Regions from separate parts of the Nocardia sp. NPDC049707 genome, predicted to be linked through region 1. Evidence: riboswitches for the same ligand, from Rfam matches in the RefSeq annotation. Region 1 holds a riboswitch; each other region holds the start of a gene.
What was found. Region 1 has a riboswitch for S-adenosylmethionine ahead of AB0J29_RS21145 (rhodanese-like domain-containing protein). Riboswitches for the same ligand answer to the same signal wherever they lie in the genome.
Positions count from the first base shown of each region.

Region 1 (3,244 bases):
GGTACGAGTAAATGGGCGCAGAACTCTTCGCTGAAACCTGCGAGTTAGTTGATCGGCTGCGCGATGTCATCAGAAGCGATATAGCGCCGACAGGGGGCAGCCAGGTATTTGCCCGATTCTCGGCGAATACTGCGGCGACCACCGTGGGCTGCCGCAAACGGCAACGCAGCGATCATCGCCCGCATGATCCACCTCGATGTGAAAAAGGTCGGCAGCATCCCTGACGGAGTCGGCTGGCGCCGGAAACCGGCGACCAGTCAGCCGACTCCACGTCGGCGTCACCAACCTCGCTGCTCATACGTTCAGCTGAGCGCGTTGTCCAGATCGCTGAGCAGATCCTCGACATCCTCGAGTCCCACCGATATCCGGACGACGCCGTCGGAGAGCCCGATGGTGGCGCGACCTTCGGGGCCCATGGCGCGGTGGGTTGTGGTGGCTGGATGGGTGATGAGGCTTTTGGCGTCGCCGAGGTTATTGGAGATATCGATGATGCGCAGGCGGTTGAGGACCTCGAAAGCGCGCTTCTTGGCCTCGCTGGCGGGCGCGTTCAGTTCGAAGGTGACCACGGTGCCGCCGCCGCTCATCTGGCTGGTCGCCACGTCGTGCTGTGGATGCGATTCCAGATACGGGTAGCGCACCCACGAGACGGATTTGTTGCCCTCGAGGAAGCGCGCGATGCGCAGTGCGGATTCGGTCGAATGACGCACGCGCAGCGGCATGGTCTCCAACCCCTTGAGCAGGGTCCAGGCATTGAACGGGCTCAATGCCGGACCGGTATGGCGCATCAGGTTTTTCACCGGACCGTCGATGTAGTCATGGGCGCCGAGGATCGCACCACCGAGTACCCGGCCCTGACCATCGATGTGCTTGGTGCCCGAATACACCAGCACATCCGCACCGAGTTCGAAACCGCGCTGCAGCAGCGGCGTGGCAAAGACATTGTCCAGCACGACTTTCGCGCCGGCGGCATGGGCGAGTTCGGTCACCCGACGCACGTCGACAAGCGTCTGCATCGGATTGGCCGGTGTCTCGAAGAAGACGGCCTGGGTCGGCACCGAAAGCGCCTGCTCCCACTGATCCAGATCATCGCCGTCGACGAAGACCGTTTCCACACCCCAGCGCGGCAGAATCTCGTTGCACACCACGAAGCACGAGCCGAACAGGCTGCGCGCGGCCACAAGTCGGTCACCGGCGCCCAAAAGCGCACCGAGTGCGGTGAATACCGCGGACATACCGCTCGCGGTCGCGAAACAGGCTTCGGCGCCGTCGAGCAGCCGCAGCCGCTCCTCGAACATGGCCACCGTCGGGTTGCCGTAGCGGGAATAGACGAAATGTTCGATATCGCCGGTGAACGCGGCCTCGGCCGCTTCGGCGCTCTCGTAGACGAAACCCGAGGACAGATACAGTGCCTCGGCGGTTTCCTCGAATCCCGAGCGGCGCAGGCCACCTCGCACGCCGAGCGTCGCGGGACCGACGCCTTCGGGCAGCGGCTTATCGAACGCACCGCCGGTGATCATGACTGCCGCCACGGCAGGCCGGTGGCGCGCCACCCCGAGCCGCCACGATGTCCGAACTCGTCGATCGGGCCTTCGAAGCCCTCCAGCACATTGAACGACGGGGCGATGCCCGCGCCGGTCGCGGCTTTCGCCGCACCGATGGAACGCTGTCCGGAGCGACAGAGGAAGACGACGGGTGCCGCCGGATCGCGACCCTCGAGCGCCGTGGTCAGCTGCTCGACGAACTGACCGTTGCGGGCGCCTGAGCTGTCGACCCATTCGATCAGCACCGTCGGTCGCTCGATCGAACTCGTATCCGGAACACCGACGAAACGCCATTCGGCCTCGGTGCGCACGTCGACCAAGACGGCTTCGGGGTTGTCTTGCAACAACTCCCACGCCTGCCGCGGGGTGATGTCACCGGCATATGTCATGCGATCCTCCTGTGAATCCACGCTTGCCGCACCTGGGTTTCGGTGCGCGGCCAGGTCGTCACCCGGAGCACCCCACCGCGGAGGAGGGTTGCCGACCAGCCAGCCGGGGCTTGGCGCTGGTACTCATGACCTGAAAATGAGATTGCCTGGGCATGGGCGGCCATGTCAAACCCCAGTTCGCGTCGCGCGTGCGCAATCAACCGCAGACGATCCAGCGGTCTCCGGAACGGGTCAGATCCCAGGTCGCCGGTGTTTCGCGGCCGTCGACCGCGATGGTCACCGTCGCCTTGGCCTTATCGCCGTCGACCATCGCATGCTCAATCTTGGTGACTTTGATCGACTTTCCGGCCGCGGCGCCACCGAACTGATGCATGAGCGGTGTCTTGCTCTCGTCGAATCCTGGACAGGCAACACCGGGTGGCGGCGTGTTGTCGGTGGTGGCGCGGGCCTCCGCGTAGCGCTGCACCGCGGCGGCGATCTTGTCCGATTCTGTGACATTTTTCTCAGCGGGCGAGAGCACTGCACCGAGCACGATCGCGATCAGTACGACAGCGGCGAAGACGGCCGCTGCCATGAACGGCGCGATGGAGCGACGATCGGTCTGATCGACCTCGATTACCGGTTCTGCATCGGTGCCCTGCTGCTCTGTCATGGGTCGATCATCCCTGGTGGGCGGCGGTATCCGGCATTCGGCCCCTGGCCGCCCCGGATATCCGGCACGCGCGGATTCGATAGATGTCGGCGGAGCGGGTAGTCACGGTAGGTGAGTCGGGCAGCGAACACCCGGTGTACGCACTGCCGCAGGGTGCGCGGTATGCCACCGATAGAATCGCGAGGCTGCGGTCCTGCTGTCATAGCCGAGATGGCCGCCTGCCCGCATCGTCAGGTGCGACCGAAAGGATGCGTCAAGTTAGCCTAAGCTAAGACTGACGCTGTTGAACGCTTCGACCATAAGGGTGCGCGTAAAGATGACCGAACACAGTGCAGAGTCGACTAGCGGTGCACACGGGCCCTCCGTGGTTACGCAGGCTGCCCGGCCTGACGCGCACACCGCTGGGACTCGCCCGCTTCGCATCGCGATCGTAGGCGCGGGACCGGCCGGTATCTATGCCGCCGACGCGTTGATGAAGTCCGATGCCGAGGTGAGCATCGACCTGTACGAGCGCATGCCGGCGCCGTTCGGGCTGATCCGTTATGGCGTCGCGCCGGACCACCCGCGCATCAAGGGCATCATCACCGCGCTGCACAAGGTGCTGGACAAGCCCCAGGTCCGCCTGCTCGGCAATATCGACTACGGCACCGATATCACCCTCG
Region 1 covers NZ_JBFANN010000023.1:53,065-56,308, forward strand. The annotation lists gene AB0J29_RS21135 (ammonium transporter) at 1-48, shown strand, start outside; gene AB0J29_RS21140 (O-succinylhomoserine sulfhydrylase) at 303-1,517, opposite strand; gene AB0J29_RS21145 (rhodanese-like domain-containing protein) at 1,514-1,930, opposite strand; SAM riboswitch class IV at 1,945-2,061, opposite strand; gene AB0J29_RS21150 (hypothetical protein) at 2,127-2,582, opposite strand; gene AB0J29_RS21155 (FAD-dependent oxidoreductase) at 2,947-3,244, shown strand, end outside.

Region 2 (3,244 bases), on a different contig from region 1:
CACCCGCTGCCGACCGAGGCCGCCGCGCCAGTCGGCATCACCGCCGGCCCGGACGGCGCGGTCTGGTTCGTCGAGATCGGCGCCGGTCAGATCGGCCGCATCGACACCGACGGTGTGATCACGGAATTCCCGCTGCCCGACCGGACCGCCCGGCCGCACGCCATCACGGCCGGCAACGACGGCACCCTCTGGTTCACCGAGTGGGGCGCGAACCGCATCGGCGCCATCACCATCGATGGCGCGATCACCATGCACGAGTTGCCGACCGCGCAGTCGGAACCACACGGCATCACCCTTGGCCCGGATGGCGCGGTCTGGGCGGCATTGGAAATCGGCGCCCTCGCGCGTCTCGCGGTCTAGCGAATTCGACGGCCAGCACACGGGCGCACTACTCGCGCTCGGCAACACACCCCGCTAGCCGATCGAGCAGGGCGAGGTGCCGTCGGTGGAGTCGGGGCGGGCGAAGGGACGGGTCTCGGGTGTCGGATTCCAATGGCCGTCGGTGCTGGCGTAATTCCACGTTGCCCCCTGGGTGACCAGGGTTGCGATGGCCTCTACCAACCGGTCCACATCGGCGGAGCTGGTGCCGACCCCGATGCTGGCACGTAGCGCACCGTCGAGACCGAGGTGCGCGAGCAGCGGGTGGGCGCAGAAGCGGCCGTCACGAATGCCGATGCCGTGTTCGGCGGAGAGGTAGGCCGCGACGTGGCCGGGGAGGAATCCGTCCAGGGTGAAGGCGACAATGCCGACGGTGTCCTGGCTGTCGTCCCAGATGCGCAGCAGGTTGACCCCCGGAATCGCGGACAGGCCGGTGCGCAGGCGGTCGGCGAGCCGTCGCTCATGCGCGGCAAGGGTTTTCGGATCGATCGCGCACAGTGCGTCACATGCGGCGGCGAGCGCGGCCGCGCCGAGGACATTCGGCGAACCGGCCTCATGGCGCTGCGGCGCGGATGCCCATTCCGCATGGGTCGTGGTGACCTCGCGGACCGCCCCGCCGCCCGCCAGATACGGTTCGGCGGCGTCGAGCCAATCCCGGCGTCCGACAAGTACGCCCGCGCCGAACGGTGCGTAGAGCTTATGGCCGGAAAAAGCGAGATAGTCGATTCCGGTGTCGCGCAGGCTGATTCGACGATGCGGCGCCAGCTGCGCGGCATCGACCAGGATACGGGCACCACATTGGTGCGCGATGGTGGCCAGGCGCTCCAGCGGCAGCACCTCACCGGTCACATTCGACGCGCCCGTGACCGCGAGCAATGCGGCTGGCCTACTGCACAATTCGGCGATCAGCTGACGAATGGTCTCCTCGACGGTCGCCGCCGCCGTGACGACGCGGCGCCCGCGCCGGGTCCAGGGCAGGAAGTTCGCATGATGTTCGATATCCAGCACCACGGTATCGCCGAGCACGCAGGCGGCGAGCAGATTCAGCGAATCGGTGGTGTTGCGGGTGAACACCACGACCTGGTCGTCGGCGGCATCGAGGAAGCGGGTGACCGAACCGCGCGCGGCCTCGTAGCACTCGGTGGAGAGCCGCGACGGGTAACCGGCACCGCGGTGCACACTCGCGTAGTGCGGCAGCAGCTGCTGCACCCAGTCGGTGACCTGCGCCAATGCCGGTGCGCTCGCGGCGTAATCGAAGTTCGCGTAGGTGGTCGTTCCGCCCTGCACGAGCGGCACCTGGAGGTCGTCGCCGCAGACCCGGGCGAGGGCGGCACAGCTCTGATCGATTGCAGCGGTCATCACAAAATCCCATCGGCTATGGGACCCGAAATCTGGTGATCATCCGAGTCCGCGCTTGCCGCACCCGGTCAGGCTGCGGCCCTGTCGTCACCCGGAGCACCCCGCCGCGGAGGAGGGTTGCCGACCAGCTAGCCGGGGCTTGACGCTGGTACTCATGACACGAGGCGAGACTGACAGATGCCGCACCGCCTGTCAAGCAAGCCATCGTGCATACACATGCGGTTGAATAAATAACCTTGCAATGCGGAAATATGTGCGCTCTGATCGATCGGTGACACTTTCGCTGCTGCTCAGCTTTGTCGGCCTGTGCATTCTGCTATCGATCACGCCTGGCCCGGACTCTTTCCTGGTACTGCGATTCTCGATCGTGGATGCGCGCCCCGGCATCGCCGCGGCGATCGGCTCGGCAGTGGGCGGGATCGGGTGGGCGGTGGTGGTCGCGGCCGGCGTCGCGGCCCTGCTCGAACAGTCCGCGACGGCCTACCGGACGCTCAAGGTCATCGGCGGAATCTATTTGCTGTACTTGGGAATTCGAGCGCTGATCGAACACCGCAAGCAGCGCGGGGCCGGCACCGCCGCGGCGGCGGAACAGTCGGGTGCGCAGGCCCCGGCCTCGGTCCGCTCAGCATTCGGCGCGGGCCTGGTGTCATGCATGTTCAACCCGAAGGTCGGATTGTTCTATCTGGCGGTGCTGCCACAATTCCTCACCGATGTCACCTTCCTGAACACCCTCACACTCGGCGCCATCGAATGCTCCATTGCCGCCGTCGAGATGATCCTGCTCGCCGTGCTCGCGTCACGGGCGGTTGCGATGTTGCGCCGCCCCCGGGTTCGCGATCGGCTCGAGCAGATCAGCGCGGCCATTCTCGCCGTCCTCGGCATCGGCACGGCCGCCTCGGCCGCGTGATGCACCCGGCCGGTCGCCACCGACCGAGCGCACGACATCACGACTTCGACTGAATCTCCTTGCGCCACAGCAATAGCGACGCGAACAACGAGATGACAGACGCGGCGGCGAGCCACCAGAACGCCTGCCGGAATCCGGCGTCCACCGGCAATCCGGCATCGGCCGCGCGATACAGCACCACACCGAGCAATGCCGCTCCGATCGACCCGCCGACCCGTCGCAGAATCTTCACGAACGACACCACCACGCTCGGCGTCGACCGCAGCGAGGTGGTTCGGCTGATCGATGGCCTGGAAGCGGCCGGATTCGTCATCCGCACCCGCGATACGACGGACCGGCGCAAATATCGGCTGTCCATCACCCAGCCGGACGCGCCGAGCGCCGCAAGACCGATGAACTCATCGAGCAGGCCGCCGAACGGGTGCTACACCGACTCGACGACGAGGAGCGGCGCACCCTGCATCGCCTGGCGCTGAAGGCGCTCGGCGAAGAGGTCTGAGGCGATACCGCAGGTACCGTGGACAGTTGATCACCATGGAGTTTGCCCACTGGTAACCCCACTGTGCGACAACAACGAGGAAGCGCTAGGCAGGTTTATGA
Region 2 covers NZ_JBFANN010000018.1:28,391-31,634, forward strand. The annotation lists gene AB0J29_RS17815 (virginiamycin B lyase) at 1-360, shown strand, start outside; gene AB0J29_RS17820 (aminotransferase class V-fold PLP-dependent enzyme) at 415-1,737, opposite strand; SAM riboswitch class IV at 1,784-1,897, opposite strand; gene AB0J29_RS17825 (LysE family translocator) at 2,009-2,644, shown strand; gene AB0J29_RS17830 (hypothetical protein) at 2,682-2,876, opposite strand; gene AB0J29_RS17835 (hypothetical protein) at 2,914-3,120, shown strand.
Region 2: it holds a riboswitch for S-adenosylmethionine, as region 1 does, so the genes downstream of both, AB0J29_RS17820 (aminotransferase class V-fold PLP-dependent enzyme) here and AB0J29_RS21145 (rhodanese-like domain-containing protein) in region 1, are expected to answer to the same signal.

Region 3 (3,244 bases), on a different contig from region 1:
GGACAGCGCCGCGGGCGCGAGTAGCGCCGCGAACGCACCCTGCAGCGCCCGTCCGGCGAACAACTCCGCGCCGTTCTGCGCCAGACCCGCCACCGCGGACGCCCCGGCGAAGCCGACCAGGCCGACGATGAAGACCCGGCGCCGCCCGAGGTAGTCGGCCAGCCGTCCGCCGAGCAGCAGCAGACCGCCGAAGATCAGCGTGTAGGCGGTCAGCATCCACTGTCGATTGCCGTCGCTGATATCGAGATCCTGCTGGGCGAACGGCAGCGAGATGGTCACGATGGTGGCGTCGAGAACCACCATGAGCTGGGCCAATGCGATCACCCCCAGGGCCAACCAGCGCGCCGAGCTCGTTTGTCTTTTCACATCGTCCACCGCTGTCGCAGTCTCGCTCACCTTGGTCTCCTAGCCGTCTCGAAGTCGTGCGGCCATCCTGTCATCGGCAGACATTTGTCGTCAAGAGAAAAATGTCGCACTCGGACATTTGGCCGTTAAAGACACAAGCCGTCCCGATTGCGATAGCATGGGGGCATGCTCGAGTCATCAACGCCGATCGGCGCGAGCGCCACCGCCGCGGAGGCGGTGCGCGCTCCAGCGAATCCAGGGCCCAGTGCGCCCGGCGCCGCGAGCATGGGATTGCGCGAACGCAAGAAGCAGCAGACCCGATTGCGCATCATCGAGGTGGCGCTCGACCTGTGCGACACACAGGGATTCGACACGACGACGGTCGAACAGATCGCGGACCGCGCGGATGTGTCCCCACGCACGATCAACAGGTATTTCGACAGCAAAGAAGCGATCATCCTGGGGCCGGTCAAGGATTTCGGCCTCGCCATCGCCGAATGCCTGCGCGGCCTCCCGGTCACCGGCAACGAGCTGCAATCGCTCCGCGAGGCCTTCCTACAGATCGTCGACCGGGCCTCGGAGACCGTCGAGGGACCGCTGTCGTTCCGGCGCTTCCAGCAGATGCAGCGGATCCTGCGTGGCAGTCCGACGGTCAGCGCGCAGAGCATGGAGCTGGCCGACGATAAGAACGCCGCGATCGCGCACGTGATCGCCGAGCGGCTCGGCACCCAGCCCGACGCGCTGCCGGTCCAGCTGGTTGTCGGCGCCTGGCAGCTGATCGGCCACCTCAGCATGGAGTGCCAGAACGCGATCTTCGACGCCGAGGACACCGGCGCGGCCGCTGCGCAGGCCCGCACCGCATTCACCACGTCCTATGACGAATTCATGCGGGTATGCGCCGGACGGCCGACGAGCGAACCGGCGGAAGACGGGTAACGGATTTCAGTCGCCGACCGCCCGCCGGTTACCATGTCCGTCAGGTCATGAGTGCCAGCGCGAAGCCCCGGCTTGCTGGACGGCAACCCTCCAGCAGCGGTGGGGTGCTCCGGGTGATGACCAGGCTCTCGATGGTCGAGGGCAAGCGCGCACTTCAGGAGGTTTCCGATGAGTTGTTGTCCGTCACCTGCACCCCGATAAGACCTGCTGGCGAACAACCCTTTGGAGCACGATATGAGTGACCCCATCGCGTCCGCGATCGATCGGTTCGCCGCAAGTGAGCAGATCACCGGCACGCCCATATCCCCGATCTACCGAACCACGGCCCCGTTCAGCCGGATCGCTGACATCGGGGAGGTGCGTTCCCTCGTGATTCACCCAGCTTCGGCGACGCACTGCGGTTTCACGGGAGCGACATCGTGACCGAACAAACCACCGATACCGCGCCCTTGATCACAACTGAGCCGAACGCCGGCGAGGCGGAGTCGTGACCGTGAGCGCCGAACCAAGTACCGCACACTCGGCTGCGGTGGCCCTGCCACCGCCGGACGGGACGCTCGGCATCATCACGATCGGGAATGTGCGGCTGGAGAGCGGCGCGACCATCCCGGACGTTCATCTGGCCGTGCAGCGCTGGGGTGAGCTCTCCCCCGCCCTGGACAATGTGGTGCTCGTCGAGCACGCACTGACCGGTGATTCGCATGTGGTCGGGGTGCCCGACGATATTCATCCGCTGCCCGGCTGGTGGGATGGCATGGTCGGCCCCGGTGCACCGGTGGATACCGACGAATGGTGCGTCATCGCGACGAATGTGCTGGGCGGCTGCAAGGGCAGCACCGGCCCCTCGTCGCTGGCGCCGGATGGAAAGCCTTGGGGCGCAAGGTTTCCGGAGATATCGATCCGGGATCAGGTAACCGCCGAAGCGGCACTGCTCGATCGGCTCGGCATCGAACACCTGGCCGCCGTCGTCGGCGGTTCGATGGGCGGTATGCGGGTGCTGGAGTGGATGGTCGGCGCGCCGGAGCGGGTCGGATCCGCACTGGTACTCGCCGTCGGCGCCCGCGCGACCGCCGACCAGATCGGCACGCAGACAACGCAAATCGCCGCCATCAAGGCCGATCCGGACTGGCAGGGCGGCGACTACCACGACACCGATCGCGCCCCGATGACCGGTATGGGCATCGCCCGCCGCATCGCCCATCTGACCTACCGCACCGAGGGCGAACTCGATCACCGCTTCGAGAACCATGCGCAGGGGGACGAGGATCCGCGCAACGGCGGCCGCTACGCGGTACAGAGCTATCTGGACCACCAGGCCGGAAAGCTGTGCAGCCGTTTCGATCCCGCCACCTACGTCCTGCTGACCGAGGCGATGAACCGACACGATATCGGCCGCGGGCGCGGCGGGATCGCGGCCGCCCTCGCCGCCACCCCGGTACCGTGCGTGGTCGGCGGTGTCGACTCGGATCGCCTGTACCCGTTGCGAACTCAGCGGGAATTGGCCGACGGATTGCCCGGCTGCGAGGGCCTGGAGATCGTGCACTCCCATGACGGTCACGACGGCTTCCTCACCGAAGCCGCCGCGGTCGCCAAACTGCTGACCGAGACAATGCGATTGGCGCGAATCGGTCGCACCGGCTGAAGTAGTCGTGACTTCCGACGGGCCGTCATTCGGTCGGCGGTGCGGTGGGTGTGCCGACGAGCACGCATCAGGTTGACGTCGGTCCATGGACGTCACCTTGACTCGGGGAGTCGCCGATGTGCAGACTGGGCCGGCATCGCACCGTCTCAGCTCGGCGGGCATTCCGGTTCATGGACGACATCGGGGGTAGACCATGCGTATTCATCGTGCCGTACTGATATTCGCGCTGCTCGGCGTGATGTTGATCGGTACTACGGCGTGCTCGGATGAGCCGACCGACACTACCCGGGCACCGGCGTCGACGACCACCCTGCCACCGGT
Region 3 covers NZ_JBFANN010000066.1:11,476-14,719, forward strand. The annotation lists gene AB0J29_RS34470 (MFS transporter) at 1-396, opposite strand, end outside; gene AB0J29_RS34475 (TetR family transcriptional regulator) at 532-1,281, shown strand; SAM riboswitch class IV at 1,325-1,435, shown strand; gene AB0J29_RS34480 (homoserine O-acetyltransferase) at 1,811-2,923, shown strand; gene AB0J29_RS34485 (hypothetical protein) at 3,117-3,244, shown strand, end outside.
Region 3: it holds a riboswitch for S-adenosylmethionine, as region 1 does, so the genes downstream of both, AB0J29_RS34480 (homoserine O-acetyltransferase) here and AB0J29_RS21145 (rhodanese-like domain-containing protein) in region 1, are expected to answer to the same signal.